DNA from 2 places in the Bacillus inaquosorum genome. Region 2 is predicted to be linked to the other one. Evidence: a T-box and tRNA genes for the amino acid it is inferred to sense, from the RefSeq annotation. Region 2 holds a T-box; the other holds one or more tRNA genes.

Region 1 (14,983 bases), 1.4 Mb from region 2:
TACCTAACCAGAAAGCCACGGCTAACTACGTGCCAGCAGCCGCGGTAATACGTAGGTGGCAAGCGTTGTCCGGAATTATTGGGCGTAAAGGGCTCGCAGGCGGTTTCTTAAGTCTGATGTGAAAGCCCCCGGCTCAACCGGGGAGGGTCATTGGAAACTGGGGAACTTGAGTGCAGAAGAGGAGAGTGGAATTCCACGTGTAGCGGTGAAATGCGTAGAGATGTGGAGGAACACCAGTGGCGAAGGCGACTCTCTGGTCTGTAACTGACGCTGAGGAGCGAAAGCGTGGGGAGCGAACAGGATTAGATACCCTGGTAGTCCACGCCGTAAACGATGAGTGCTAAGTGTTAGGGGGTTTCCGCCCCTTAGTGCTGCAGCTAACGCATTAAGCACTCCGCCTGGGGAGTACGGTCGCAAGACTGAAACTCAAAGGAATTGACGGGGGCCCGCACAAGCGGTGGAGCATGTGGTTTAATTCGAAGCAACGCGAAGAACCTTACCAGGTCTTGACATCCTCTGACAATCCTAGAGATAGGACGTCCCCTTCGGGGGCAGAGTGACAGGTGGTGCATGGTTGTCGTCAGCTCGTGTCGTGAGATGTTGGGTTAAGTCCCGCAACGAGCGCAACCCTTGATCTTAGTTGCCAGCATTCAGTTGGGCACTCTAAGGTGACTGCCGGTGACAAACCGGAGGAAGGTGGGGATGACGTCAAATCATCATGCCCCTTATGACCTGGGCTACACACGTGCTACAATGGACAGAACAAAGGGCAGCGAAACCGCGAGGTTAAGCCAATCCCACAAATCTGTTCTCAGTTCGGATCGCAGTCTGCAACTCGACTGCGTGAAGCTGGAATCGCTAGTAATCGCGGATCAGCATGCCGCGGTGAATACGTTCCCGGGCCTTGTACACACCGCCCGTCACACCACGAGAGTTTGTAACACCCGAAGTCGGTGAGGTAACCTTTTAGGAGCCAGCCGCCGAAGGTGGGACAGATGATTGGGGTGAAGTCGTAACAAGGTAGCCGTATCGGAAGGTGCGGCTGGATCACCTCCTTTCTAAGGATATTTACGGAATATAAGACCTTGGGTCTTATAAACAGAACGTTCCCTGTCTTGTTTAGTTTTGAAGGATCATTCCTTCGAAACGTGTTCTTTGAAAACTAGATAACAGTAGACATCACATTCAATTAGTAAGACAAGATATCACATAGTGATTCTTTTTAACGGTTAAGTTAGAAAGGGCGCACGGTGGATGCCTTGGCACTAGGAGCCGATGAAGGACGGGACGAACACCGATATGCTTCGGGGAGCTGTAAGCAAGCTTTGATCCGGAGATTTCCGAATGGGGAAACCCACCACTCGTAATGGAGTGGTATCCATATCTGAATTCATAGGATATGAGAAGGCAGACCCGGGGAACTGAAACATCTAAGTACCCGGAGGAAGAGAAAGCAAATGCGATTCCCTGAGTAGCGGCGAGCGAAACGGGATTAGCCCAAACCAAGAGGCTTGCCTCTTGGGGTTGTAGGACACTCTGTACGGAGTTACAAAAGAACGAGGTAGATGAAGAGGTCTGGAAAGGCCCGCCATAGGAGGTAACAGCCCTGTAGTCAAAACTTCGTTCTCTCCTGAGTGGATCCTGAGTACGGCGGAACACGTGAAATTCCGTCGGAATCCGGGAGGACCATCTCCCAAGGCTAAATACTCCCTAGTGACCGATAGTGAACCAGTACCGTGAGGGAAAGGTGAAAAGCACCCCGGAAGGGGAGTGAAAGAGATCCTGAAACCGTGTGCCTACAAGTAGTCAGAGCCCGTTAACGGGTGATGGCGTGCCTTTTGTAGAATGAACCGGCGAGTTACGATCCCGTGCAAGGTTAAGCAGAAGATGCGGAGCCGCAGCGAAAGCGAGTCTGAATAGGGCGCATGAGTACGTGGTCGTAGACCCGAAACCAGGTGATCTACCCATGTCCAGGGTGAAGTTCAGGTAACACTGAATGGAGGCCCGAACCCACGCACGTTGAAAAGTGCGGGGATGAGGTGTGGGTAGGGGTGAAATGCCAATCGAACCTGGAGATAGCTGGTTCTCTCCGAAATAGCTTTAGGGCTAGCCTCAAGGTAAGAGTCTTGGAGGTAGAGCACTGATTGGACTAGGGGCCCCTACCGGGTTACCGAATTCAGTCAAACTCCGAATGCCAATGACTTATCCTTGGGAGTCAGACTGCGAGTGATAAGATCCGTAGTCGAAAGGGAAACAGCCCAGACCGCCAGCTAAGGTCCCAAAGTATACGTTAAGTGGAAAAGGATGTGGAGTTGCTTAGACAACCAGGATGTTGGCTTAGAAGCAGCCACCATTTAAAGAGTGCGTAATAGCTCACTGGTCGAGTGACTCTGCGCCGAAAATGTACCGGGGCTAAACGTATCACCGAAGCTGCGGACTGTTCTTCGAACAGTGGTAGGAGAGCGTTCTAAGGGCTGTGAAGCCAGACCGGAAGGACTGGTGGAGCGCTTAGAAGTGAGAATGCCGGTATGAGTAGCGAAAGAGGGGTGAGAATCCCCTCCACCGAATGCCTAAGGTTTCCTGAGGAAGGCTCGTCCGCTCAGGGTTAGTCGGGACCTAAGCCGAGGCCGAAAGGCGTAGGCGATGGACAACAGGTTGATATTCCTGTACCACCTCCTCACCATTTGAGCAATGGGGGGACGCAGGAGGATAGGGTAAGCGCGGTATTGGATATCCGCGTCCAAGCAGTTAGGCTGGGAAATAGGCAAATCCGTTTCCCATAAGGCTGAGCTGTGATGGCGAGCGAAATATAGTAGCGAAGTTCCTGATTCCACACTGCCAAGAAAAGCCTCTAGCGAGGTGAGAGGTGCCCGTACCGCAAACCGACACAGGTAGGCGAGGAGAGAATCCTAAGGTGATCGAGAGAACTCTCGTTAAGGAACTCGGCAAAATGACCCCGTAACTTCGGGAGAAGGGGTGCTCTGTTAGGGTGCAAGCCCGAGAGAGCCGCAGTGAATAGGCCCAGGCGACTGTTTAGCAAAAACACAGGTCTCTGCGAAGCCGTAAGGCGAAGTATAGGGGCTGACGCCTGCCCGGTGCTGGAAGGTTAAGAGGAGCGCTTAGCGTAAGCGAAGGTGCGAATTGAAGCCCCAGTAAACGGCGGCCGTAACTATAACGGTCCTAAGGTAGCGAAATTCCTTGTCGGGTAAGTTCCGACCCGCACGAAAGGCGCAACGATCTGGGCACTGTCTCAACGAGAGACTCGGTGAAATTATAGTACCTGTGAAGATGCAGGTTACCCGCGACAGGACGGAAAGACCCCGTGGAGCTTTACTGCAGCCTGATATTGAATGTTGGTACAGCTTGTACAGGATAGGTAGGAGCCTTGGAAACCGGAGCGCCAGCTTCGGTGGAGGCATCGGTGGGATACTACCCTGGCTGTATTGACCTTCTAACCCGCCGCCCTTATCGGGCGGGGAGACAGTGTCAGGTGGGCAGTTTGACTGGGGCGGTCGCCTCCTAAAAGGTAACGGAGGCGCCCAAAGGTTCCCTCAGAATGGTTGGAAATCATTCGCAGAGTGTAAAGGCACAAGGGAGCTTGACTGCGAGACCTACAAGTCGAGCAGGGACGAAAGTCGGGCTTAGTGATCCGGTGGTTCCGCATGGAAGGGCCATCGCTCAACGGATAAAAGCTACCCCGGGGATAACAGGCTTATCTCCCCCAAGAGTCCACATCGACGGGGAGGTTTGGCACCTCGATGTCGGCTCATCGCATCCTGGGGCTGTAGTCGGTCCCAAGGGTTGGGCTGTTCGCCCATTAAAGCGGTACGCGAGCTGGGTTCAGAACGTCGTGAGACAGTTCGGTCCCTATCCGTCGCGGGCGCAGGAAATTTGAGAGGAGCTGTCCTTAGTACGAGAGGACCGGGATGGACGCACCGCTGGTGTACCAGTTGTTCTGCCAAGGGCATCGCTGGGTAGCTATGTGCGGACGGGATAAGTGCTGAAAGCATCTAAGCATGAAGCCCCCCTCAAGATGAGATTTCCCATTCCGCAAGGAAGTAAGATCCCTGAAAGATGATCAGGTTGATAGGTCTGAGGTGGAAGTGTGGCGACACATGGAGCTGACAGATACTAATCGATCGAGGACTTAACCACATTTTGAATGATGTCACACCTGTTATCTAGTTTTGAGAGAACACTCTCAATTTGTTTGGTGGCGATAGCGAAGAGGTCACACCCGTTCCCATACCGAACACGGAAGTTAAGCTCTTCAGCGCCGATGGTAGTCGGGGGTTTCCCCCTGTGAGAGTAGGACGCCGCCAAGCAATTGCACGTTAGTGCAATTATGGAGGATTAGCTCAGCTGGGAGAGCATCTGCCTTACAAGCAGAGGGTCGGCGGTTCGAGCCCGTCATCCTCCACCATTTTAATTAATATACATACTCGATTTTACATATACGCCGGTGTAGCTCAATTGGTAGAGCAACTGACTTGTAATCAGTAGGTTGGGGGTTCAAGTCCTCTTGCCGGCACCACTTTTATATGATATAATATTCAAGTCTCTTGTAAGAAGAGCCATTAGCTCAGTTGGTAGAGCATCTGACTTTTAATCAGAGGGTCGAAGGTTCGAGTCCTTCATGGCTCACCATTTACATGATTGCGGATGTGGCGGAATTGGCAGACGCGCTAGAATCAGGCTCTAGTGTCTTTACAGACGTGGGGGTTCAAGTCCCTTCATCCGCACCATTTCTGCGGAAGTAGTTCAGTGGTAGAACACCACCTTGCCAAGGTGGGGGTCGCGGGTTCGAATCCCGTCTTCCGCTCCAACTATACCATCCACGCCGGGGTGGTGGAATTGGCAGACACACAGGACTTAAAATCCTGCGGTAGGTGACTACCGTGCCGGTTCAAGTCCGGCCCTCGGCATTAAGTTTTGCGCCCGTAGCTCAATTGGATAGAGCGTTTGACTACGGATCAAAAGGTTAGGGGTTCGACTCCTCTCGGGCGCGCCATGATCTACATGAAATCGGGAAGTAGCTCAGCTTGGTAGAGCACATGGTTTGGGACCATGGGGTCGCAGGTTCGAATCCTGTCTTCCCGACCATTCTTGGGGCCTTAGCTCAGCTGGGAGAGCGCCTGCTTTGCACGCAGGAGGTCAGCGGTTCGATCCCGCTAGGCTCCACTTGATTTCAATAAATATTTGGCGGTGTAGCTCAGCTGGCTAGAGCGTACGGTTCATACCCGTGAGGTCGGGGGTTCGATCCCCTCCGCCGCTACCAATGGACCTTTAGCTCAGTTGGTTAGAGCAGACGGCTCATAACCGTCCGGTCGTAGGTTCGAGTCCTACAAGGTCCACCATTATACGGAGGAATACCCAAGTCTGGCTGAAGGGATCGGTCTTGAAAACCGACAGGGGTGTCAAAGCCCGCGGGGGTTCGAATCCCTCTTCCTCCGCCATATATATTCTTAATCATCGCGGGGTGGAGCAGTTCGGTAGCTCGTCGGGCTCATAACCCGAAGGTCGCAGGTTCAAATCCTGCCCCCGCAACCAAAATACATGAATGAAATAAGAAGTGCCCGAAGGGTGCAACCAAGAAAATTCACGTGTAAATTTTAAAATGGTCCGGTAGTTCAGTTGGTTAGAATGCCTGCCTGTCACGCAGGAGGTCGCGGGTTCGAGTCCCGTCCGGACCGCCATTTAAATACTTAGGCTCGGTAGCTCAGTTGGTAGAGCAACGGACTGAAAATCCGTGTGTCGGCGGTTCGATTCCGTCCCGAGCCACCATTTATCAATATATATATTTTGGCGGTTGTGGCGAAGTGGTTAACGCACCAGATTGTGGCTCTGGCATTCGTGGGTTCGATTCCCATCAATCGCCCCAAATAAAAATTGCGGGTGTAGTTTAGTGGTAAAACCTCAGCCTTCCAAGCTGATGTCGTGGGTTCGATTCCCATCACCCGCTCCATTTCTATATTGTCATGGGCCTGTAGCTCAGCTGGTTAGAGCGCACGCCTGATAAGCGTGAGGTCGATGGTTCGAGTCCATTCAGGCCCACCATGATTTTTATATTCCACAGTAGCTCAGTGGTAGAGCTATCGGCTGTTAACCGATCGGTCGCAGGTTCGAATCCTGCCTGTGGAGCCAAATGGAGAAGTACTCAAGTGGCTGAAGAGGCGCCCCTGCTAAGGGTGTAGGTCGTGTAAGCGGCGCGAGGGTTCAAATCCCTCCTTCTCCGCCATATGATTACAAATATAAGTTCTCAAGCAACGGCCCGTTGGTCAAGCGGTTAAGACACCGCCCTTTCACGGCGGTAACACGGGTTCGAATCCCGTACGGGTCATCCAAAAACCTTGCATATCCTGCAAGGTTTTTTTATTTTTATAAATCATGATATGCCTTAGATTTCATACTTTATTCTACAAACAGACAACAAAAATCTTCATATATTTCGTTTTTCTTCGGAAAATGAAGTTAAATGTCAATAAGTATAAGCGCTTTCATGAAAGGGCTTTTTTTTATTTCTTCGAATAAATACTATAAGTGAAAACTATGATGTCAGAAAGGATGATTACATGGCCGCTGCCAGCCCGACAGCACATGATGTTTATCTTTTTCACGAAGGCAGTCTGTTTAAAAGCTATCAGCTGTTTGGCTCGCATTATCGCGAGCTGAATGGCCAAAGCGGATATGAATTTTGTGTGTGGGCGCCTCATGCGTCAGAAGTACGAGTGGCAGGGGATTTTAACAGCTGGTCAGGAGAGCAGCATGTGATGCACAGAGTGAACGATAACGGCATTTGGACGTTATTTATTCCAGGTTTGGGAGAAAAGGAACGATATAAGTATGAAATCGTGACTCATAGCGGTGAGATCAGGCTGAAGGCAGATCCATATGCTATTTATTCGGAAGTCAGGCCACATACAGCGTCACTTACTTACGATTTAGGTGAGTACAGCTGGAAAGATCAATTATGGCAAAAGAAACAAAAGGCTAAGACGGTGTATGAGAAACCTGTTTTTATTTATGAGCTTCATCTCGGTTCGTGGAAGAAACATTCTGATGGCAGGCATTACTCCTATCAAGAATTAAGCCAGTCGCTTATTCCTTATATCAAAGAACATGGATTTACTCATATCGAACTGCTTCCGGTATATGAGCATCCTTATGACCGTTCCTGGGGGTACCAAGGAACGGGTTATTACAGCCCGACAAGCAGGTTTGGCACACCCCATGATTTGATGAAGTTTGTGGATGAATGCCATCAAGAAAACATCGGAGTCATACTGGATTGGGTGCCCGGACATTTTTGTAAAGATGCACATGGTCTTTATATGTTTGATGGAGAGCCTCTTTATGAATATCAAGAAGAACGTGATCGGGAGAACTGGCTATGGGGCACGGCAAACTTTGACCTAGGAAAACCGGAAGTTCATAGTTTTTTAATTTCTAATGCGTTGTACTGGGCAGAATTCTATCATATAGATGGATTTAGGGTTGATGCAGTGGCTAACATCCTGTATTGGCCAAATCAGGATGAACGCCATACGAATCCATATGCTGTTGAATTTTTAAAAAAACTCAATCAAACCATGAGAGAGGCATATCCGCATGTCATGATGATTGCGGAAGATTCTACGGAATGGCCTCAAGTGACAGGTGCCGTTGAGGAAGGGGGGCTCGGTTTTCATTTTAAATGGAATATGGGCTGGATGAATGACGTACTGACATACATGGAGACGCCGCCAGAAGAAAGGCGGAATTGTCATCAGCTTATCTCTTTTTCATTACTGTATACGTTTAGTGAACATTTTGTATTGCCGTTTTCTCATGATGAAGTCGTATACGGAAAAAAATCACTTCTTAATAAAATGCCTGGCGACTATTGGCAGAAATTTGCCCAGTATCGGCTTTTGCTCGGATATATGACGGCTCATCCCGGAAAAAAATTGATCTTTATGGGTTCAGAATTTGCCCAATTTGATGAATGGAAAGACACAGAGCAGCTAGATTGGTTTTTGGACTCCTTCCCCATGCATCAGAAAGCCAGCGTTTTTACGCAAGATCTTCTCCGCTTTTATCAAAAAAGCAAAATCCTTTATGAAAATGACCATCGTGCCCAGTCGTTTGAATGGATTGATGTCCATAATAACGAACAATCAATCTTTTCTTTTATTCGTTATGGGAAAAGGCACGGTGAGGCGCTTGTCATCATTTGTAATTTTACACCCGCGGTCTATCATCAATATGATGTTGGTGTTCCTTTTCTAACCCAATACATCGAAGTGCTGAACAGCGACAGTGAAACATATGGAGGCTCAGGACAAATCAACAAAAAGCCGTTAGCGGCCAAAAAGGGAGCTCTTCATCATAAACCGTGTTATATCACGATGACCATCCCCCCTTACGGCATTTCAATTTTACGGGCGGTTAAAAAAAGAGGAGAGATAAAAAGATGAAAAAACAATGTGTAGCCATGCTCCTTGCCGGCGGGAAGGGCAGCCGTCTTAGCGGATTAACAAAACATATGGCAAAACCGGCTGTATCTTTCGGGGGAAAATACAGGATTATTGATTTTACGCTCAGCAACTGTTCCAATTCAGGCATAGACACGGTCGGGATTTTAACACAATATCAGCCGCTTGAGCTGAATTCCTATATTGGAATCGGCAGTGCATGGGACCTTGACAGATATAATGGCGGCGTGACGGTTTTACCCCCTTATGCCGAGTCATCAGAAGTCAAATGGTATAAAGGGACGGCAAGCGCCATTTATGAAAATCTCAATTATTTGAATCAGTATGATCCTGAGTATGTGCTGATTTTATCAGGAGATCACATCTACAAAATGGACTACGGCAAAATGCTCGATTTTCACATTGAAAAGAAAGCGGATGTCACCATCTCTGTCATCGAAGTGGGCTGGGAGGAAGCAAGCCGCTTTGGCATCATGAAGACCAATGCAGATGGGATGATCACGCATTTTGATGAAAAGCCCAAATTTCCTAAGAGCAATCTTGCCTCAATGGGAATTTATATATTCAATTGGCCGCTTTTGAAACAGTACCTTGAGATGGACGACCGAAACCCTTATTCAAGCCACGACTTCGGCAAAGACATTATTCCTCTGCTTTTAGAGGAAAAAAAGAAGCTTTCCGCATATCCGTTTAAAGGATATTGGAAGGATGTCGGAACAGTGCAGAGCTTGTGGGAAGCCAATATGGATTTATTAAAAGAGGAATCGGAGCTAAAGCTGTTTGAACGCAAGTGGAAAATTTACTCCGTCAATCCCAATCAGCCTCCGCAATTTATTTCATCTGACGCACAGGTTCATGATTCGCTTGTGAACGAAGGGTGTGTCGTGTATGGAAATGTGTCTCATTCCGTTCTTTTTCAAGGTGTTACTGTCGGCAAGCATTCGACTGTCAAATCGTCGGTCATTATGCCGGATGTGACAATTGGCGAGCATGTAGTGATTGAAAATGCCATCGTGCCTAAGGGTCTGGTGCTTCCGGATGGCGCAGTGATTCGATCCGAAAAAGACATTCAGGAGGTGCTGCTCGTTTCAGAGGAATTTGTAGAAAAAGAATTGATTTAATACTGAAGAGGGGGCAAAGCCAGTGTTCAATAATCAAATGTTAGGTGTTATAGATGAAACCACATATAAGCATTCTCTTCAGGATTTAACGGCACAGCGGTCGCTTGGGGCGATCCCTTTTGCCGGCAGGTACCGTCTGATCGATTTTATGCTTTCCAACATGGTGAATGCGGATATTAGGAGCGTCGCGATTTTTCCGAAGTATCGCTATCGTTCGCTTATGGATCATCTTGGAGCGGGTAAGGAATGGGATTTGCATCGAAAAAAGGATGGCCTCTTTTTTTTCCCGTCACCCCATCTTCACCAAGAATACGATGAATTCGGTTCCTTTCGCCAGTTTTCCGACCATCTTGATTACTTCCACAGAAGCACACAGCAATATGCCGTGATCTCCAACAGCCATACCGTATGCAACATTCAATTTCAATATGTGCTGAAACGCCATCAGGAGGTTGGCTGCGATGTCACCGAGGTATTTCAGGACGGCCAGTCGCTGCAAATCTATATCATGTCTACAGCGCTCTTAAAGGATCTGATCTACGGACATAGTGAAAAAGGCTATAAAACCATTCAGGAGGCTGTTGAAAAAGAATCATCCTCCTTGACCATTTGCCCTTATGAATATTCAGGTTATGCCGCTGTCATTGATTCGGTGGAAAAGTATTATACCCACAGTATGGAGCTCATTCAGCCTCGTTTTTGGCAGCAGGTGTTTTTGCCCCAGCAGCCGATCTATACAAAAGTGAAGGATGAGCCGCCGACGAAATACGGAAAACACAGCACTGTCAAAAATTCCTTGGTGGCAAACGGTTGTGTGCTTGAAGGAGAGGTTGAAAACTGCATTTTGTTCAGGGCGGTTCATGTCGGAAAGGGTACGAAGCTGAAAAACTGCATTGTTATGCAAAAAACGCAGATTGGCGAGGAGTGCCTGCTTGAGCAGGTCATTTCTGATAAGGACGTTAAAATCGGAAATGCGACTGAGGCTGCAGGAACAGCTGAGCAGCCGCTTGTATTAAGAAAAGGTTTGGTGCAAGGAGAGCTGATGAATTCTTGAAGGTATTATTTGCTGTATCAGAATGTACCCCGTTTGTTAAATCAGGAGGTCTTGCCGATGTAGCCGGTGCTCTGCCAAAGGCACTTGCACGATTAGGCAATGAAGTAGCTGTGATGCTGCCGAAGTACAGCCAAATACCTGAGCGTTGGAAAAAGCGCATGAGAAAAATGGCTGAGTGTACGGTAGCTGTTGGCTGGCGTCAGCAATATTGCGGAATTGAACATATGGCCGAAGATGATGTGAATTATTATTTCATCGACAATGAATATTATTTTAACAGGGATTCGTTGTACGGGCATTATGATGACGGTGAACGATTTGCCTTTTTTTCAAGAGCTGTACTGGAGGCTGCCAAAGCTGTGAATGTTCAAGCGGATATTGTTCATACTCACGACTGGCATACAGCGATGGTCAATTATTTGCTGAAAGAGGAATACAGAAAACATCCTTTTTATGAGCAGATGAAAAGTGTGCTCACGATCCACAACCTGCAGTTTCAAGGCATATTTCCGCCTGATGTCACACATGACTTGCTGGGGCTTGAGATGGATCATTTTCATTATGAAAGGTTAGAATGCAACGGATTTGTTAATTTTATGAAGGCGGGCATCATTGCGGCTGATCATGTGACAACTGTAAGCCCTACTTACAGAAATGAAATATTGACGCCTTATTACGGTGAACAGCTGGAACAGGTTTTGCGATATAGGGAAAATGATGTAACCGGCATTTTAAATGGCATTGATGATTCCTTCTACCAGCCAAAAAGCGATCCTTATATAGAGGCGCATTACGATTCGGAGCATCTTGCAAACAAGGAAGAAAATAAAAAGAAGCTTCAGCGGCGGATGGGGCTTCCGGAACGACACGATATTCCGCTGATCAGTATGGTGACAAGGCTGACTAAACAAAAGGGACTTGATCTTGTCCGCAGGATTATGCATGAACTTCTTGAGGAGCAGGACATACAGCTGATTGTGCTGGGTACAGGGGAACGCGAATTTGAAGATTATTTCCGGTATGCAGAATTTGCTTTTCATGAGAAGTGCCGAGCGTATATTGGGTTTGACGAGCCGCTTGCCCATCAAATTTATGCGGGCTCTGATTTGTTTTTGATGCCGTCGAAATTTGAGCCGTGCGGCTTGGGGCAGCTGATTGCTCTCCAATATGGCGCCATTCCGATTGTCAGAGAGACGGGCGGGCTTTATGATACTGTCCGTTCCTATCAGGAGGAAGAGGGAACGGGTAATGGCTTTACGTTCTCTGCCTTCAATGCGCATGATCTGAAATTTACGATTGAGAGGGCGCTGTCGTTTTATCGTCAAAAGGACGTATGGAAGAGCATCATGAAGACCGCAATGAATGCAGATTACAGCTGGGAGCAGTCAGCCAAAGAGTATCAGCGCATTTTCGAGCATGTGACAAGGAGTGGACGGGATGTTCTCGAGTAAAGAACGCTTTGCAGCCTTATTTTTAAAGCGTCTGGAAATGACGTGCGGAAAAAGCTTTAAAGACTCTGCCAAGCTGGATCAATATAAAACGTTGGGCAATATGGTCAGAGAGTATATCAGCGCTGATTGGATCCAGACGAATGAAAAGAGCCGGTCCAATTCCGGGAAGCAGACATATTATTTGTCAATCGAATTTCTTCTCGGTCAGCTCCTTGAACAAAATTTAATGAATCTGGGCGTTCGTGATGTTGTAGAAGCAGGCTTGAAGGATATCGGCATCAATTTAGAGGAGATCGTTCAGATGGAGAGCGATGCAGGTCTCGGCAATGGCGGGCTTGGGCGTTTGGCCGCTTGCTTTTTAGATTCTCTGGCTTCGTTGAACTTGCCGGGGCACGGGATGGGCATTCGTTATAAACATGGCTTGTTTGAACAAAAAATTGTAGACGGGCATCAAGTGGAACTGCCTGAGCAATGGCTGAAAAACGGGAATGTATGGGAAGTAAGAAATGCGGATCAGGCAGTTGATGTGCCGTTTTGGGGCGAGGTGCATATGACAGAAAAAAACGGGCGTCTGCATTTTCGCCACGAACAAGCTACAATTGTTTCCGCTGTCCCTTATGATATCCCGATCATCGGCTATGAGACTGGCACCGTTAATACGTTACGGCTTTGGAACGCCGAGCCTTCTGCGCACTATCATGGCGGCAATATTTTGTCTTATAAGCGGGAAACAGAAGCTGTTTCTGAATTTTTATATCCTGATGACACCCATGACGAGGGGAAAATTTTGCGGCTGAAGCAGCAGTATTTTTTAGTATGCGCAAGCTTAAAAAGCATTGTGAACAATTACCGAAAAACAAATAAATCTTTATCCGGCCTGCATAAAAAAGTAAGCATCCATATTAATGACACCCATCCTGCGCTTGCGGTGCCTGAGCTGATGCGGATTTTACTCGATGAAGAGAACATGAGCTGGGAAGAGGCCTGGCATATTACCGTACATACGATTTCTTATACAAATCATACAACATTGTCAGAAGCGCTTGAGAAATGGCCGATTCATTTGTTTAAGCCGCTGCTCCCGCGAATGTATATGATTATTGAAGAGATCAATGAAAGGTTTTGCCGAGCGGTTTGGGAAAAGTATCCCGGAGACTGGAAAAGAATAGAGGCCATGGCGATTACGGCGCATGGTGTTGTCAAAATGGCTCATCTGGCTATAGTGGGCAGCTACAGTGTAAACGGCGTTGCCAAAATTCATTCTGATATTTTAAAGGAAAGGGAGATGCACGATTTTCATTTGCTGTTCCCGAGTCGTTTTAACAATAAGACGAATGGAATTGCCCACAGGCGCTGGCTGCTAAAAGCGAATCCCGGCTTGTCTGCCATCATTACAGAGGCGATCGGCAATGAATGGGTGAAACAGCCGGAATCCCTTATCGGATTAGAATCGTACGCCTCTGATCCCGCTTTTATCGAGCAGTTTCAAAACAACAAAAGCAGGAAAAAACAAGAGCTTGCCGATTTGATTTTTTGCACGGCCGGGGTGGTTGTGAATCCTGACAGCATATTCGACGTACAGGTAAAACGGCTTCATGCATACAAACGGCAGCTGCTGAATGTTCTTCATATTATGTATTTGTATAACCGGCTTAAGGAGGACTCGGGATTTTCAATCTATCCGCAAACCTTTATTTTCGGTGCAAAGGCTTCACCAAGCTATCATTATGCTAAGAAAATCATTAAGCTGATCCATTCTGTCTCAGAAAAGGTCAACTATGATCCGGCAGTCAAACAGCTAATTAAGATTGTTTTTTTGGAAAATTACAGAGTTTCTATGGCTGAGCGTATTTTTCCGGCTTCAGATGTGAGTGAACAAATTTCAACCGCAAGCAAAGAAGCGTCTGGTACAGGAAATATGAAGTTTATGATGAACGGCGCTTTGACGATCGGCACGCATGACGGCGCAAATATTGAGATTCTTGAGCGGGTGGGGCCTGATTGCATTTATACATTCGGTTTAAAGGCGGATGACGTTCTATCGTATCAGGAAAACGGCGGCTATAGATCGAGGGAATATTATCAGCATGACCGCAGAATCAGACAGGTGGTCGATCAGCTGATCAACGGTTTTTTTGAAGGGGAAGCAGATGAATTTGAATCGATCTATGACTCGCTGCTTCCGCATAATGATGAGTATTTTGTGCTGAAGGATTTCAGCTCATATGCAGATGCGCAGGAGCGTATTCAAGCTGATTATCGCGATCAGCGGAAATGGTCTGAGCGTTCGGTTTTAAACATTGCCCATTCTGGTTATTTCTCCAGCGACCGCACGATCCGGGAATATGCGAAAGACATTTGGGGCATCCGGCCGATGATGTGAAAAAGCCGCTGTATAAGCGGCTTTTTTTGTTCACAGATTCATTGAATAGATTGTAAAGGATAAGAATGTCGCAAATGCACTCCATAAAAAATAAGGTAAAAGAAGATAGCTTGCGGCTTTGCTGTATTTTTTCGCTGCGATCATTAATATGAGTGCTGTGATCGCGACAAGCAGGCAGTCAATTGATGCAGCCAGCAAATTCTTTTGCGTAAATTGAAAATAGCTGAATGCCTGATTAAGCACATAATTAAGCAAAAGCATAAGCCAAAAGCTTTTCGCATCTTTAAATGAAAACGCGGCATACACAATGGCAGCTGAAAGGGAGATCAGGGCAAACAGGATGGCCCAAATGATGCCGATCGCAGATCCGGGTGGCGTCCAGTCCGGTTTTTCCAGTGAATTGTACCATTCTTGGTCAATTGGAAACAGGTAGTCTGCGGCTGAAAACAGCGCATATGTAATCACAAATACCGCTATGGCGCCGACAATCTTCTTCATGT
Region 2 (14,983 bases):
GGCAGTGTTTTATGCTTCAGCCCTTCAATCGTATCGTCATTAATTGCGATATGTGTCACTTCCAGTTCTGTTTCGTTGATGGATGACACTGTATAGCCATGGTTTTGAGATGTTAAGGCGACTTTTCCGGTAGCCAGCTCTTTTACCGGGTGGTTTGAGCCTCTGTGGCCGAATTTCATTTTCTCAGTATTCGCCCCGCACGCCAGCGCGAATAATTGGTGGCCAAGACATATTCCGAATAATGGCACTTTTCCGAGAACACCTTTAATCATTTCAATCGCTTCAGGCACATCTTTTGGATCCCCAGGTCCGTTAGAAAGCATGATGCCGTCCGGTTTCAGCTGAAGCACTTCTTCTGCTGTAATGTTGTAAGGCACAACGATAACGTCACATTTCCGTTTGTTCAGCTCTCTTAGAATCCCGTGCTTCATGCCGAAGTCAACCAAGACAATGCGTTTGCCTCTTCCCGGGCTCGGATATGCTGTTTTGGCTGATACTTGGGATACTTGATTTCTCGGCAGTTCAGTTTCGTTCAGTCTTTTCAGCACTGCCTCGATATCTTCATCTGGTGAAGTGAATGTTCCTTTTAGCGCGCCTGCCGTGCGAATCATTCTTGTCAGCTTTCTCGTATCAATTCCTTGCAGTCCCGGAATGTTTTTCATTTTTAAATATTCGTCCAATGTGTATGCTGAACGCCAGTTTGAAGGCAGTTCACATAATTCTTTGATGATCAGCCCTTTCACAAAAGGGGTAATGGATTCAAAATCATCACGGTTAATGCCGTAATTTCCGATAAGCGGGTACGTTAATGTTACAATCTGCCCGCAGTAAGAAGGATCAGATAAAATTTCCTGATAGCCTGTCATCCCAGTGTTAAAAACGACTTCTCCCATGCTGTGCTCTAAGCTTCCGAAGGCTTCTCCCTCGAATACCGCTCCGTTTTCCAGTACTAATCGTCTCTTCATTTGACAAGTCTCCCTTCTTCATAAGCAAGCTTCCCTGCCGCAATTGTAGCGACCGGCCAGCCGGTGCAGCTGATGCCGTTGAATGGTGTATTTTTTCCTTTTGATAAAAATGTTTCTTTGTCTATAACTGCTTCTTTTTCCAAATCGATTAACGTAATATCAGCGACTTGCCCCGTTTGTAATGTTCCGTATGGGAGACCGAACGCTTCGCATGGTTTGATTGTCATGTATTCAATCAGCTGTTTCAGCGACCAGCTGCCCTTTTTGACAAAGTGTGTGTATAGAAGCGGAAACGCTGTTTCTAAGCCGACAATTCCGAATGGCGCCATCTTCATGTCTGTGTTTTTCTCTTCTTCTGTATGCGGCGCATGGTCTGTTGCGATAAAATCAATTGTTCCGTCTAAAAGACCTTCGATTAAAGCGGCTCTGTCTTCTGCGCTGCGGAGCGGAGGATTCATTTTATAATTTGTGTCCAGCCCCGGAATGTCCTCATCACAAAGCAGCAAATGATGCGGTGATACTTCTGCTGTCACTCTGATTCCTGCTTTTTTCGCATCGCGTACGACTCTGACAGACTCTTTCGTGCTGATATGGCATACATGATAATGGCAGTTTGCCGCTTCAGCCAGCAATACATCGCGGGCAATATGAACCGATTCACACACAGATGGAATGCCATTGAGACCGTTCGCTTTGGAGAATGTCCCCTCATGAACGCTTCCTCCGTAAATTAAGGAGTTGTCTTCGCAATGCGCAACAATCGCTTTGTCAATTGCGGCTGCCCGTTTCATCGCTTCATACATCATTCCTGCTGTCTGTATACCGACGCCGTCATCTGTGAAAGCAAATGCCCCGGCTTCTTTTAAAGCTTCAAAGTTTGTCATTTCACCGCCGATTTGTCTGATCGTAATAGATGCATACGGAAGAACTCTGACGCATGATGTTTCTTTAATACGGTTTTGCACCCATTCCATCTGCTCCTTCGTATCAGGAACAGGCCGCGTATTCGGCATTGCTGCTACTGTTGTATAGCCGCCGCGCGCTGCTGCTTTTGCGCCGGTTTCAATGGTTTCTTTTTTCTCTCCGCCCGGCTCTCTGAAGTGTACGTGGAGATCAACAAATCCAGGTGAAACAAGCAATCCTTTTGCATCAATTACTGTTTCTTCATCCGCTGCATCAAGCTTGCCGATTTCAGAGATGATTTCTCCGGTCACTCGAATATCCGCTTCTGTTTTTTCACCATTTTTGTTAAGTATCCAGCCGTTTTTAATGAGATATGACATACGCTGCTTCTCCTCTTTTCACATTGGTTTGTAAGGCACGCTGTATCACTGCCATTCTGATAAATACACCATTTTGCATTTGCTTGAAGATTCTTGATTTTTCGCTTTCTACTAAGCTGTCATCAATCTCCACTCCTCTGTTTACCGGAGCTGGATGCATAATGATTGCATGCTGCTTCATACGTTCAGCCCGTTCTGCAGTCAAACCGTACTTGTTTAAATAGCCGTCCTGGCTGACAGCGGACTGATGTCTTTCATTTTGAATGCGCAGCAGCATGACGACATCGGAAGACTCAACTGCTTCATCCATTGAGACATATGTGCCGAATGTATTTTCTTCATCCTGCCATTCCGAAGGACCGGAAAACAGGACTCGGGCACCTAGTCTAGTCAAAACTTCTGCATTAGACCTTGCCACTCTGCTGTGCTTGATATCGCCGTGAATGGAGACGGTAAGCCCTTTGAACGTATTGAACTCTTCATAAATCGTCATTAAATCAAGCAGTGATTGTGTCGGATGCTGGCCGCATCCGTCTCCCGCATTCAGAATCGGGATATTCACCTGGCTGACAAGCTCTTTATAGTACTCATCCTCACTGTGCCTGATGACGCACACGTCCGCACCAATTGATTCGAGCGTCCGGATGGTGTCGTATAAGGTTTCGCCTTTTTGCACGCTTGTGCTTGTTCCATCAAGGTTGAGCACATTCATACCCAGCTTTTTTTCTGCGACCTCAAAGCTGAACCGCGTTCTCGTGCTCGGTTCAAAAAACAGGTTCGCTGCAAATTTCCCCATAAGCCAATTGTCTGTTTTTCCGCCTTTTAGGTCTTGTGCTGTTTGAAGCAAATCTTTGATTTCCTCAATACTGAGTTCGCTCATCGTCGTTAAATGCTTCATGTTTTTTCCCCTCTCATTTCAACTTTAAGGCTGAAAAAAACCCCGGTCTTAGATAGACTCGGGGTATGGTTAAATAGAGGGCAGCATTGAAGCTTCCTTCTCTTCATAACCCTTCCAAGCCTCTCTGGACTTTCTTTAAAAGGTTTTAGATATGATGTTGTTCAGATGTATCTGCCTGCTCTTCCTTCGGCTGTGGAAGAATCAGGTTTAAGATGACACCGACTATTGCTGCAAGCGCCATTCCCGACACTTGGAATCCCCCTTGAGACACTTGGATAAATGCGCCTCCTACACCGATCACAAGGATAACTGATGTAATAATGAGGTTTCTGTTGTTTTCATAATCAATTTTGTTGTCAATCAGCATTCTCAGACCGCTCGAAGCGATGATTCCGAACAGCAGGAAGGAGACGCCTCCCATGACCGCTGACGGCACTGAACTGATCAGCGCTGAGATTTTGCCGATAAAGCCGAAGCAAAGGGCAATCACTGCCGCGCCGCCGATGACAAAGACGCTGAATACTCTTGTGATGGCCAGCACGCCAATGTTTTCCCCGTAAGTCGTTGTCGGCGGACCGCCGATCAGGGAAGCAAGGATTGTCGCCACGCTGTCCCCCATAATGGAGCGATGAAGCCCCGGCTTCTTAATGAAATCTTGTCCGACGACTTTGCTCAGCACCATTTGGTGGCCGATATGCTCTGACATTGTCACAAACGCGACGGGAACCATTGCCGCTGCGATGCCGAGTGTTACTGACGGTGAATAGTCTTTGAACGGGATGATAAATTCAGGCACTGCAAACCATTTCGCGTCAAGCACCGGCTGGAAGTTGACAATCCCTTGAGTAAGGGCAAACAAGTATCCGCCGATAATTCCGATCAAAACAGGGATCAGGCTTAAAAATCCTCGTAAGAAAATGGCGCAAATAATCGTGATGGCCAGCGTAACTCCTGCGACACTGAAGTGCTTTAAGCTGTAGACCAATTCACTTGCGTTTGGATCAGCGTACATCGCCATGTTTACTGCAGTACTTGCCAGACCCAGCCCGATGACGATAATAACAGGGCCTACGACTACAGGCGGGAGAATCTTCATCAGCCATCCTGTTCCAAGCTGCCTGATCAATAAGGCAATCAGCCCGTACACTAACCCTGCAAGAAACGCCCCGACCATTGCCGCTCCCGGCCCGCCGGTCGCTTTTACCAGTATGATTGGAGAAATAAAGGCGAAGGATGAACCGAGATACGCCGGAATTTGCCCTTTCGTTATAAGAAGGTAAGCAAGTGTCCCGATGCCGCTTGTCACCAATGCCACAGCAGGACTCATTCCGACCAGCTTCGGAACCAAAATCGTTGAGCCAAACATGGCAAACAAATGCTGCAGGCTGAATGAAACCCAAGAGAAAGGTGTCGGGACATCCCTGACTCCTAAATTTACTTTTTTCTTACTCATGATGATTTCCCCCTGATTGTTGACTTTCATTTTAGGATGACTCAATGACTGTATAAAAAAACCTCTTTGCTATTTTTACGCAAAGAGGCATACAAAGACCTGCCGAATACTTTCGGGACTTTGTTGTGCACCTCTTTGCAACCTCTCTGGATTGCCTTTAAAAAGGTGATCTATTATTCATTTTCATAAATGGCGACGAGATCGTTTTGATCTACCTCATCAAGCTGAACCATCACCTTTTCAGCTTTTGATGTGGGAATGTTTTTCCCGATATAATCCGCTCGGATCGGCAGCTCCCGGTGTCCTCTGTCAACAAGCACAGCCAGCTGAATGGAGGAAGGTCTGCCTACATCAACAAGCGCATCCATACCTGCTCTGACCGTTCTTCCGGTGTACAGGACATCGTCAACGAGAATGACTTTTTGATCTGTGATGTCTACCGGAATATCTGCACCTTTCACAAGCGGTTCTTCGTTGCTCGTTTTTTTGGAAAGATCGTCTCTGTAAAGAGTAATATCAATTTCACCAACTGTTACAGGATTCCCTTCAATCTGTTCGATTCGTTCTGCAAGGCGTTTTGCCAAGTAAATCCCTCTTGTCTTGATGCCGACAAGGATGCAGTTATTCATTCCTTTATTGCGTTCGATCATTTCATGAGCAATCCTGGTCAGTGCCCGTCTGATTGCCTGTTCGTCGAGAATGACAGCTTTTTGATTCAATGTGTGACACCTCACAGTTCATATAGAAGAAAAAAACCCCTCCTGCCAGAGCATAGAGGGGTTTTAGGACAAGGTGCGCGCATATACACGTATCCCGTCTATCCGTTATCCTTCTCAGCCTCTCTGGACTGTTTTAAAGAATCTATTCAGCTTCGTTTATTATTTCAGAAAAGAAACAGTCTGTCAACCGTTTTTTCTGAGGTTTTCGATTAATTCTGCCATATCCTCCGGGAGCGGGGCTTTAAATTCGACATATTCACCAGTACGAGGATGATCAAAACCTAAAATTCCGGCGTGAAGGGCCTGGCCGTTAAAATCGATCGTTTTTCTCGGACCGTATTTTGGATCACCCGCTAATGGAAATCCGATGTATTTCATATGAACACGAATTTGATGCGTTCTCCCTGTTTCAAGCTGGCATTCCACCAACGTAAAATCCTGAAAACGCTCAAGCACATGAAAATGAGTGACGGCGTTTTTGCCATCACGCGTCACAGTCATGCTTTGACGGTCTTTCTTGTCTCGTCCGATCGGCGCATCAATTGTGCCGTCATCGTGAGAAATAAGCCCGTGGACAACTGCCGTATATTTCCGCGTGACCGTTTTGTTGACCAATTGGTTTACGAGAGACTCATGCGCCATATCATTTTTCGCTACCATTAATAAGCCGGACGTGTCCTTATCGATTCTGTGAACGATCCCCGGACGCATCACGCCATTTATTCCGGAAAGGTCCGTGCAATGAGCCATAAGGCCGTTTACAAGCGTACCCGTAAGATGCCCAGGGGCTGGGTGCACAACCATTCCGCGAGGTTTATTGACGACCAGCACATCCTGGTCTTCATAATAAATATCCAGATCCATAGGTTCTGCCAGCACGTCGAGCGCTTCCGGCTCAGGTACGGTGACGGTCACCTGATCACCCGGCTGAATTTTATAATTCGATTTTACAGGGCTTCCGTTCACGACAACTTGTCCGTCTTTCACCCATTGCTGCACCTGGGTTCTCGACCAATCATTTTCAGTCGATGCCAGAAATTTATCAATCCGCTCACTTTTTTGTTCTTCTGAAGCGGTTATATCAATTTGATTCATGCTATTGCTCCTTTTTCTTTTTCCCGCTGTCCAACAGCATTTGTATAAATAAAAGCATTACGCCGACACATAGTGAAGAGTCCGCGATGTTAAAAATCGGGTAATTATAATCCACAATAATGACATGGATAAAATCCACAACTTCCTGTCTGACAGCCCGGTCGATGAAGTTGCCGATGGCACCGCCAAGCATAAGTCCGAGGGCCACGCCAAGAAGCCTTTGTCCTTTTGTATAACGCTGTATGTAATAAACAATGCCAATAATAACCGCGGTTGTAATGAGGTAGAAAAACCACATCTGACCGGCTAATATCCCCCATGCAGCACCCGTATTGCGATGGGAGGTGATATAGAATACCTGATCAATGATCGGAATGCTTTGTCCCAGCTCCATGTTTTTAACAACAAGCCATTTTGTCAATTGATCGGCTGCAATAATAAGTAGTGCAATCACATAATACAGCACAAACGTTCCTCCAGTTTACGGTTACTTTAATCCATTATGCATTTTATCAATAAAAAGCACTGGAGTAAAGAAATATCAGGCATATAAACTGGCCAGACACTGTTATTCATACAGTGCCTGACCATATTCGATATCGGTTGATTTCCACAGCGGAAGCGTTTTTTTTTCGAATTGGACAGAATAAAGAAAATCGTTTGCTGTTCGGGCAGTCGGCAACACCGCCAGTTTTGAAAGAGGAATGGGAGCCCCGGTTTCTTCACAGTATCCGAATGTGCCGTTTTCGATTTTGGACAATGCGAGGAGAACGTCTTGTAGCTCTTCTTTAATGTGATAGATCAGAGTTGCTTTTTGTTTATGATTGATTGCTGCTTGCGGGCTTGTTGAAACCTGAAAGCAAGAATACTCAAATAATCTCGACTGTAATTCTTCTTTCATCAGAAGAAGTTCCGTATAAATTGCGGTCAGTTGATCATTCATTCATCACAACTCCTGCTCTTAACGTAGTACCTATAGTGTTGCCTGTGAATGATGATCTAAAGCCCATAAGATTTTTCCTGCCGTTCTAAACGATGTCACTCTTGGTACAAAAAAAGCCCGGCTTTAACGCCGGACTATTTTTCATTATTTTTGATAGTATTTTTCAACGATTTCTGCGTTTCGCAGTGAAAGTGTAGGGTATTTCGGATTCGCGCCTACATCTTTTGAGATCACACGGGATCTCTCACACATTTCGCCTTCCGCTTTCTCGACAGCAATTTTGCCTGTCTCGAAGCTTTGCGCATCGTTCGGCGCTTCATTTTCTTCGCTGATTGTTAGTTCAGAAACAATAAACAGCTGAGAAAGATTTTCTTTAATGGAAGCCAAGAGCTCTTGGTTTTCTTTGTTTGGATACAATTTCAGGTTCGCTTCCAATGATTTACCGATAATTTTTTCATTCCGCGCAGTTTCTAACGCTTTTAGTACATCATCACGAATAGCCATAAAGCGGTCAAATTTATCTTCTGTCGCTTCGCTGTTTGGAACCGCAATTGTTTCCGGCATGTCTGCCAGCTGAACGCTTTGCTCTTCGACAAATGTTAAATGAGACCATAATTCGTCAGCCGTATGAGGAAGAATCGGCGCTGAAAGCTTCACTAATGCAAGAAGCGTTTCATGGAATACTGTCTGCATGCTGCGTCTATCCGGATGATCCGCATGCTCGATGTACACAATATCTTTTGCGAAATCAAGATAGAATGAGCTCAATTCGATTGTGCAGAAATTATGGATGCTGTGATACACAACCGCAAATTCGTACTCATCATACGCTTTTTTCACTTTATCAATCAGTTTGTTCAGCTTAATCAGCATATACTGATCCACTTCGCGAAGATCTTCGACAGCCACCGCATTCGTTTTTGGATCAAAATCGAATAGGTTGCCGTGAAGGAAACGGAACGTATTGCGGATTTTACGGTATACTTCAGCAACCTGCTTCAGAATTGCGTCAGACACACGAACGTCCGCCTGATAATCAACTGAAGACACCCATAATCTCAAGATGTCGGCACCGAGCTGTTTCATGACTTTAGCTGGAACAACGACGTTACCGATTGATTTACTCATCTTGCGTCCTTCTCCATCCAGTGCAAATCCATGGCTGAGCACACCTTTATATGGCGCTTTTCCTGTTACGGCTACTGCTGTAGAAAGAGATGAGTTAAACCAGCCGCGGTATTGGTCTGATCCTTCTAGATATAAATCAGCCGGGCGAACGAGGTCTTCACGTTCTTCAAGCACCGCTTGATGGGAAGAGCCTGAATCAAACCAAACATCCATGATGTCCTGTTCTTTTGTAAATATGCCGTTAGGGCTGCCAGGATGCGTAAAGCCTTCCGGAAGAAGATCCTTCGCTTCTTTTTCAAACCAAATGTTTGAGCCGTGCTGTCTGAACAATTCAGAAACATGTTCAATGGTTTCATCTGTAATAACCGGTTCTCCGTTTTCGGCATAAAATACCGGAATCGGAACACCCCACGCACGCTGTCTGGAAATACACCAGTCTCCGCGGTCACGCACCATGTTGTGCAAACGCTGCTCGCCCCATTCAGGAACCCATTTGGTTTCTTTAATGGCATCCAGCAGGTCTGATCTGAAATCTTTAATAGACGCAAACCATTGCGCTGTCGCTCTGAAAATGGTTGGTTTCTTTGTTCTCCAATCGTGCGGATAAGAGTGAGTAATGAATTCAAGCTTCACAAGCGCGCCTTTTTCATCAAGCTGCTGTGTGATCGCTTTGTTCGCATCATCATAGAACATGCCTTCAAAGCCAGGAGCTTCACTTGTCATTACACCTTTTTCATCAACTGGGCAAAGCACATCTAAACCGTATTTTTGACCGATGATAAAGTCATCTTCTCCGTGTCCGGGCGCTGTATGAACACAGCCTGTTCCGGCATCAGTTGTTACGTGCTCGCCTAGCATAACGAGTGAGTCTCTGCCATAGAGCGGGTGTTCAGCGATAATGTTCTCAAGGTCTTTCCCTTTAATCGTTCTTGTCACTTCATATTGATCAAATCCGCATGCAGATGCAACATTTTCGACTAAAGCACTTGCTACGACAAAGCGGTCTTCACCAACTGCAACCACGCTGTACTCAAGATCAGGGTGCACTGAAATTCCGAGGTTCGCCGGAATTGTCCAAGGCGTTGTTGTCCAAATGATGATACGCTCACCGTTTTCAAGAACGCCTTTTCCGTCTTTCACACCGAAAGCAACGTAAATAGATGCTGAACGTTTATCTTGATATTCGATCTCAGCTTCAGCCAAAGCAGACTCACTTGAAGGTGACCAGTTAACCGGTTTAAGGCCTTTATAAATGTAGCCTCGTTTTGCCATCTCACCAAATACGCGGATTTGCTGCGCTTCGTATTCCGGTTTTAATGTCACATACGGGTTTTCCCAGTCACCGCGGACACCAAGGCGTTTGAACTGCTCACGCTGCCCCTCGATTTGCTTCCAGGCGTACTCTTCACACAGCTTGCGGAATTCCGCTACTGACATTTCTTTGCGGTTGACTTTTTTGTTTTTTGTAAGAGCTGTTTCAATCGGCAATCCATGTGTATCCCAGCCTGGTACAAACGGCGCGTTGTAACCGCTCATTGATTTGTAACGGACAATGAAATCCTTCAAGATCTTGTTAAGCGCGTGGCCCATATGGATGTCGCCGTTTGCATACGGAGGTCCGTCATGTAAAACAAATTTCGGGCGGTCTTTCGTCCGTTCCTGCACAAGACGGTAGATATCCTGTTCCTCCCATTTCTTTTGAATGTCAGGCTCACGGTTTGGCAAATTTCCTCGCATCGGGAAATCTGTTTTCGGCATTAAGAGCGTGTCTTTAAAATCCATTTTCATTCCTCCACTGCATTTTTTTCAGAAAATAAAAAAAGCCCTCTCATCCCATAAGGGACGAGAAAGCTTATCTCGCGGTACCACCCTTTTAGAAAAAGCCAGCATACGCTTTTTCCTCTCGAGCATCGTAACGTGATGAACGTCCTAACCTACTGTAAGTTCAGAAAGGAAACTTAAGGGCTGATCTACATGATTCCGGCCATCCCGGGCTCTCACCATCTCCGGGTCGCTATGAAGGCCTGAAGGAAACATGACTGTCCCTTTCAACCGTCTTTTCATCTGAATTTATGAACGTATTATATTCGACAAGCTAAGATAATGTCAAGATAATCAGAGAATTTATTCCTTTTCCTCAAATACCGCGTCGACTTCATACTCAAGCAGATGATCCCAATCGTCATTTTTCAGAAGATCGAGCTGTGCTTCAATCAGCATTTGGAAACGTGTTCTGAAAACTTTAGACTGTTTTTTCAGCTCTTCAATTTCCATTGCAATTTTTCTTGATTTTGATAAAGATTCGTTGATAATGCGATCAGCGTTTTTCTCCGCTTCCCGAACGATCAGCTTTGCTTCTTTTTGAGAATTGCGTTTTACGTCTTCAGCCGCTTCTTGAGCAACTAAAATCGATTTATTCAGCGTTTCTTCAATATTGGCAAAGTGTCCGATTCTTTCATCAAGTTCATTGACTTTCGCTTCAAGCTCAGTTTTCTTACGGAGAACAATTTCATAATCTTTTCTGACTTGCGCTAGGAATTCATTTACTTCATCTTCATCATATCCGCGAAAGCTTTTTGTAAACGTCTTGTTGTGAATATCATTTGGCGTTAATGGCATGATGCCACCTCCATTTTTACATTTCAGTACGGTTATCTAGTTCACATTATAAAACAAATTTCGCACAGATGGAGAAAAAAACTGAAAAACCGACTATTTTTGTCGTTCAAACGTAACTCTCCATTTGTCTTTTTTGGTTTTTCCTTCGATTTTTGTTAAGCTGCATCGTCCAAAACCTCTGATAGAGAGCATGTCCCCTTCTGCTACCATATATGAAGGATCTTCAACTACCTTCCAGTTCACTTTCACGAGTCCGTTTTTCACGAGCGTCTGTGATTTCTGGCGGGATTGCCTGCTCATAGAGGCGCAGACGGCGTCAAGCCTTAAAGAAGAAACCGTGTCATCTCTTATTTCGACATCTATTGCCGGAATGTTAAGGTCTGACAAGTCAATTTTCTCTAGGCTGACCGCAGCTTTGCCTGCTTGGGTCAGCTGTGCAGCCACAAAATCAGCGGTATCGGCTGAGACAATCAATTGCACTGATGTCTCAGAAAACACGATGTCACCAAACTTTTGCCGCCTTAAGCCTATACCCATTAATGCACCTAGGAGAGAACGGTGGTCTACTGTGACAAACTTTTCAGCATAACGGACGTTAAACGCCTGCAGTTCAAAATCCGATTCTTCCGGAGTGATGTACTCTGGATAGAGGATCGCCCGTTTTCGTTCCGCTCTGTCATAGCCGCCGGAAAAAGCAAGCCCAACATCTGCCTGTCCGGTAACAGCAGAGAGGATGACCTGCTCTCGGGGATCTAAAAAGTCAGTCAGTTTCATCCGGTACTGCTCCTGGACAATACTTTTCCATTCGAGCGCCTGATCAATAAAGGCCCGCTCGTCTTTTCTGAAGTGCTGATAGATATCGCTCATCGTCTTTCCCTTCTATGTAAAGAGGCTTGGCTGCTGCCAAGCCCCTATCAAACTGTCACTTTAAAACGCAATCATGCGATATAGCCCCCACAAGCCGGTTGTCGCAAACCGAAGCACAAGTATAGCTACAATCGGTGAAATATCCAGCATTGCGATCGGAGGGATGATTTTTCTGAATGGTTCGAGATATGGTTCACAAATCGAAGCTAAAAAACGCCCGACTGCCGTTTCCCTCGTACTCGGCACCCATGACATAAAAATATATATGATCAGGGCAAATGAGTATATTGTAATTAATAAGCTTAAAACCGAAAAAACTTGATAAAGGATCATCTCGCTTTACCACCTCTGATGTTCGTCTTCAGATATGAGCTCAGAAATTGTGCCTGATACATCTACGTTGTCAGGCGTGCAGAGGAAAATATCCGAGCCGATTCTTTGAATATCGCCGCCGATGGCATAAACGGTTCCGCTCAAAAAGTCAACAATCCGCTTAGCCTGGTCATGCTGTATCCGCTGAAGATTGACGACGACTGCCCGCCGGTTCTTCAAATGGTCGGCTATTTCCTGGGCCTCCGCATAAACGCGCGGCTCACTCAACACCACTTTAGAGGATTTCTGAACACTTTGCAAGCTTACTACATTCTGTTTGCCCGCAGGTTTGTTTGCGGCATAAGCCGGCTTTTCTTTTTGCTCATGCTCTTCTTGAGACTCCCGCTCTGTCTCAATATATTCATATTCGTATTCTTCCTCATCCATCGAGAAAAAGTTTTTCAGTTTATTTTTCATACTCATTGCTGTACACCCCCTGTTTCATTTCCGACTAACGATGAGCCGATTCTAATATAAGTAGCCCCTTCTTCAATTGCAATTTCAAAATCATTTGACATGCCCATCGACAGTTCAGTACACGGAGCGTTTGGCTGTTTCAGCTCCTGAACCTGGTCACGGAGTTCTCTCAGCGCCCGGAAACAGCTTCTGATCTGATCTTGATCATCAGTCAGCGGAGCCATTGTCATCAGTCCGGCCACAACGATGTGTTCGAAACCGGAAAGCTCCTGTATGAAGGGAATGACTTCTTCTTTTTTCATGCCGTGTTTAGAAGGCTCAAGAGAGGTATTGACCTGCACAAAGCATTGGACAGTACCTTCAGCCCGTTTTTCAATTTCTTTCGCTAATGAGAGCCGGTCTAAGGAATGGATATAGGAAACCGCATTGACGACAGCTTTTGCTTTTCTTGATTGAAGACTGCCGATAAAATGCCATTCAGGATCCCCTTTCATCATTTCCTGTTTGCGGAGCAGTTCCGCGTCCCGATTCTCTCCGAGGCAGGTGATGCCCGCATCCACTGCCTCCTGTGCTCTTTCAGGCGATACATATTTTGTGACAGCAATAACCGTAACTTCATCGGAGCTGCGGCCCGATCTGTTACATGCTTCGTTTATTCGTTCGTTTATATGTCGTAAATTATCAACAACACGCAAGATCTTTTATGCCTCCTTCATTCCGATAAAGGACATCATCCGTCCAGTTTTCCCCTGATCGCGGCGGTGAGAATAGAAAAGCGACTGCTCACTTTCCGTGCATAAACCGCTGACAGAAATCTGTTCATTTGCCAAACCGCTGTCGATCAGTATGAGGCGGTTCAGCTCTTTCAGATCAAGCTGATATTGTCCCTTTCCCGTCTGATTTACGGCACGTTCTGCTGAAACCGGCAATGTGCGGACAGCATCCATGACACGATCGTCTACCGTATAGCATGCTCCGCTGATAGACGGTCCGATAACAGCATAAATATCTGAGAGCTTTGAACCTTCCTGCTCGGTCCATTGCTTCACCATTTCTCTGCCAATCTGTTTGACAGTGCCTTTCCACCCGGCATGGGCGACCCCGACAAGCGATTTAACCGGATCATAAAAGAAAAGAGGCACACAATCAGCAAAGCATAATGCCAAAACCACATTCTTTTCATTTGTGTAGAGCCCGTCCGTTGCTTTTAAAGCCGTGTGATACTCACGGGCGCCTTTTCCCCTATCCCTCTGCGTCACTTTCTGAACGCGATTATCATGTGTCTGATCAGCAAATACCCAAGACTGCAAATCAATATTAAACATATCGGCAATATATTCACGATTTTTAACTACATCTGCATCTTTGTCATGAACGTGCAATCCTGTATTTAACGATTCAAAAGGCTTTTGGCTGACACCGCCGTTTTTCGTAGTAAATCCGGCAATGACTTCTCTGTTGTTTTGATTCGTTTGTGTCCAGTCTTGTATCATGAGTGTCGAGGGTGTGGTAAGACTGAATGGGTGATATGTATTCATGATGATCCAACCTTTCGACAAACATTTAAAAAAGCGGAATTTCCCACTTATTTTACCACATCTTTCTGCATTCGTTGAGCGCCGATTTGCATATTTCTAAATGAAATGTGCCGGAAGAAATCAAGACTTCCGGCATTTGCCAATCCGCGGCAGACAAAGCAGGTTATGCATGCGGTTCACTTAATCGGACCAAGATCACGTCTTCCCCGATTTTTACTATATTTCGCCATGGAATGACCAATTCCTCTTCTTTTCCAAAAAAACCGAGAACCTTCCCATTTCCTCCCAGTATGATCGCTTGAATTTTTCCAGTGGTCACATTGATATCTATATCACCAATGCTCCCCAGCTTTTTTCCGTTTGAGACATTGACGACATCCTTCACCTGAAATTCAGAAATGCTGATCATCCCATCACGTCCTTTTTCCGTCCTTTTTTCCAGTATATGAACGGGCGGGCTGAACCTTGTCAGCAAGAAGAAATTTTCATGATCACTGTTCTTTTTTACGGCTGCACCAGCTGATGATAAAATCGAGCATGATTTTTGTATAATCTACCAGCTGCTCAATCGATACCTCCTCGTTTACGGAGTGTGCATTGTGCAGATCGCCAGGACCGTATATCACGCATGGAATGCCGGCATTATACAGCCATCCCCCGTCTGTAACGGATTGAGAAACGTCCAT

Evidence for each region. The T-box of region 2 lies ahead of ileS (isoleucine--tRNA ligase). A T-box ahead of a tRNA ligase gene usually reads a tRNA of that ligase, here a tRNA-Ile.
Region 1: it encodes a tRNA-Ile, which carries the amino acid that the T-box ahead of ileS (isoleucine--tRNA ligase) is inferred to sense. The anticodon was not compared.

The regions. Positions count from the first base shown of each region.
Region 1 covers NZ_CP096592.1:3,148,965-3,163,947, reverse strand. Annotated here, with positions in the region: rRNA gene M1M80_RS16090 (16S ribosomal RNA) at 1-1,058, shown strand, start outside; rRNA gene M1M80_RS16085 (23S ribosomal RNA) at 1,228-4,155, shown strand; rRNA gene rrf (5S ribosomal RNA) at 4,210-4,325, shown strand; tRNA gene M1M80_RS16075 (tRNA-Val) at 4,348-4,423, shown strand; tRNA gene M1M80_RS16070 (tRNA-Thr) at 4,459-4,534, shown strand; tRNA gene M1M80_RS16065 (tRNA-Lys) at 4,572-4,647, shown strand; tRNA gene M1M80_RS16060 (tRNA-Leu) at 4,659-4,745, shown strand; tRNA gene M1M80_RS16055 (tRNA-Gly) at 4,751-4,825, shown strand; tRNA gene M1M80_RS16050 (tRNA-Leu) at 4,840-4,925, shown strand; tRNA gene M1M80_RS16045 (tRNA-Arg) at 4,935-5,011, shown strand; tRNA gene M1M80_RS16040 (tRNA-Pro) at 5,027-5,103, shown strand; tRNA gene M1M80_RS16035 (tRNA-Ala) at 5,109-5,181, shown strand; tRNA gene M1M80_RS16030 (tRNA-Met) at 5,202-5,278, shown strand; tRNA gene M1M80_RS16025 (tRNA-Ile) at 5,281-5,357, shown strand; tRNA gene M1M80_RS16020 (tRNA-Ser) at 5,364-5,456, shown strand; tRNA gene M1M80_RS16015 (tRNA-Met) at 5,474-5,550, shown strand; tRNA gene M1M80_RS16010 (tRNA-Asp) at 5,620-5,696, shown strand; tRNA gene M1M80_RS16005 (tRNA-Phe) at 5,709-5,784, shown strand; tRNA gene M1M80_RS16000 (tRNA-His) at 5,806-5,881, shown strand; tRNA gene M1M80_RS15995 (tRNA-Gly) at 5,892-5,965, shown strand; tRNA gene M1M80_RS15990 (tRNA-Ile) at 5,981-6,057, shown strand; tRNA gene M1M80_RS15985 (tRNA-Asn) at 6,070-6,144, shown strand; tRNA gene M1M80_RS15980 (tRNA-Ser) at 6,148-6,238, shown strand; tRNA gene M1M80_RS15975 (tRNA-Glu) at 6,269-6,340, shown strand; gene glgB (1,4-alpha-glucan branching enzyme) at 6,573-8,456, shown strand; gene M1M80_RS15965 (glucose-1-phosphate adenylyltransferase) at 8,453-9,595, shown strand; gene glgD (glucose-1-phosphate adenylyltransferase subunit GlgD) at 9,618-10,649, shown strand; gene glgA (glycogen synthase GlgA) at 10,646-12,100, shown strand; gene glgP (glycogen phosphorylase GlgP) at 12,087-14,483, shown strand; gene M1M80_RS15945 (TspO/MBR family protein) at 14,514-14,981, opposite strand.
Region 2 covers NZ_CP096592.1:1,718,376-1,733,358, reverse strand. Annotated here, with positions in the region: gene M1M80_RS08575 (carbamoyl phosphate synthase small subunit) at 1-965, opposite strand, end outside; gene M1M80_RS08570 (dihydroorotase) at 962-2,248, opposite strand; gene M1M80_RS08565 (aspartate carbamoyltransferase catalytic subunit) at 2,232-3,146, opposite strand; gene pyrP (uracil permease PyrP) at 3,292-4,599, opposite strand; gene pyrR (bifunctional pyrimidine operon transcriptional regulator/uracil phosphoribosyltransferase) at 4,773-5,318, opposite strand; gene M1M80_RS08550 (RluA family pseudouridine synthase) at 5,502-6,413, opposite strand; gene lspA (signal peptidase II) at 6,415-6,879, opposite strand; gene ylyA (sporulation-related RNA polymerase-binding protein YlyA) at 6,982-7,356, opposite strand; gene ileS (isoleucine--tRNA ligase) at 7,501-10,266, opposite strand; T-box leader at 10,320-10,546, opposite strand; gene divIVA (septum site-determining protein DivIVA) at 10,609-11,103, opposite strand; gene M1M80_RS08525 (YlmH family RNA-binding protein) at 11,197-11,970, opposite strand; gene M1M80_RS08520 (YggT family protein) at 12,031-12,303, opposite strand; gene sepF (cell division protein SepF) at 12,310-12,765, opposite strand; gene M1M80_RS08510 (YggS family pyridoxal phosphate-dependent enzyme) at 12,762-13,454, opposite strand; gene pgeF (peptidoglycan editing factor PgeF) at 13,461-14,297, opposite strand; gene M1M80_RS08500 (YlmC/YmxH family sporulation protein) at 14,461-14,706, opposite strand; gene M1M80_RS08495 (acetylornithine deacetylase) at 14,789-14,983, opposite strand, start outside.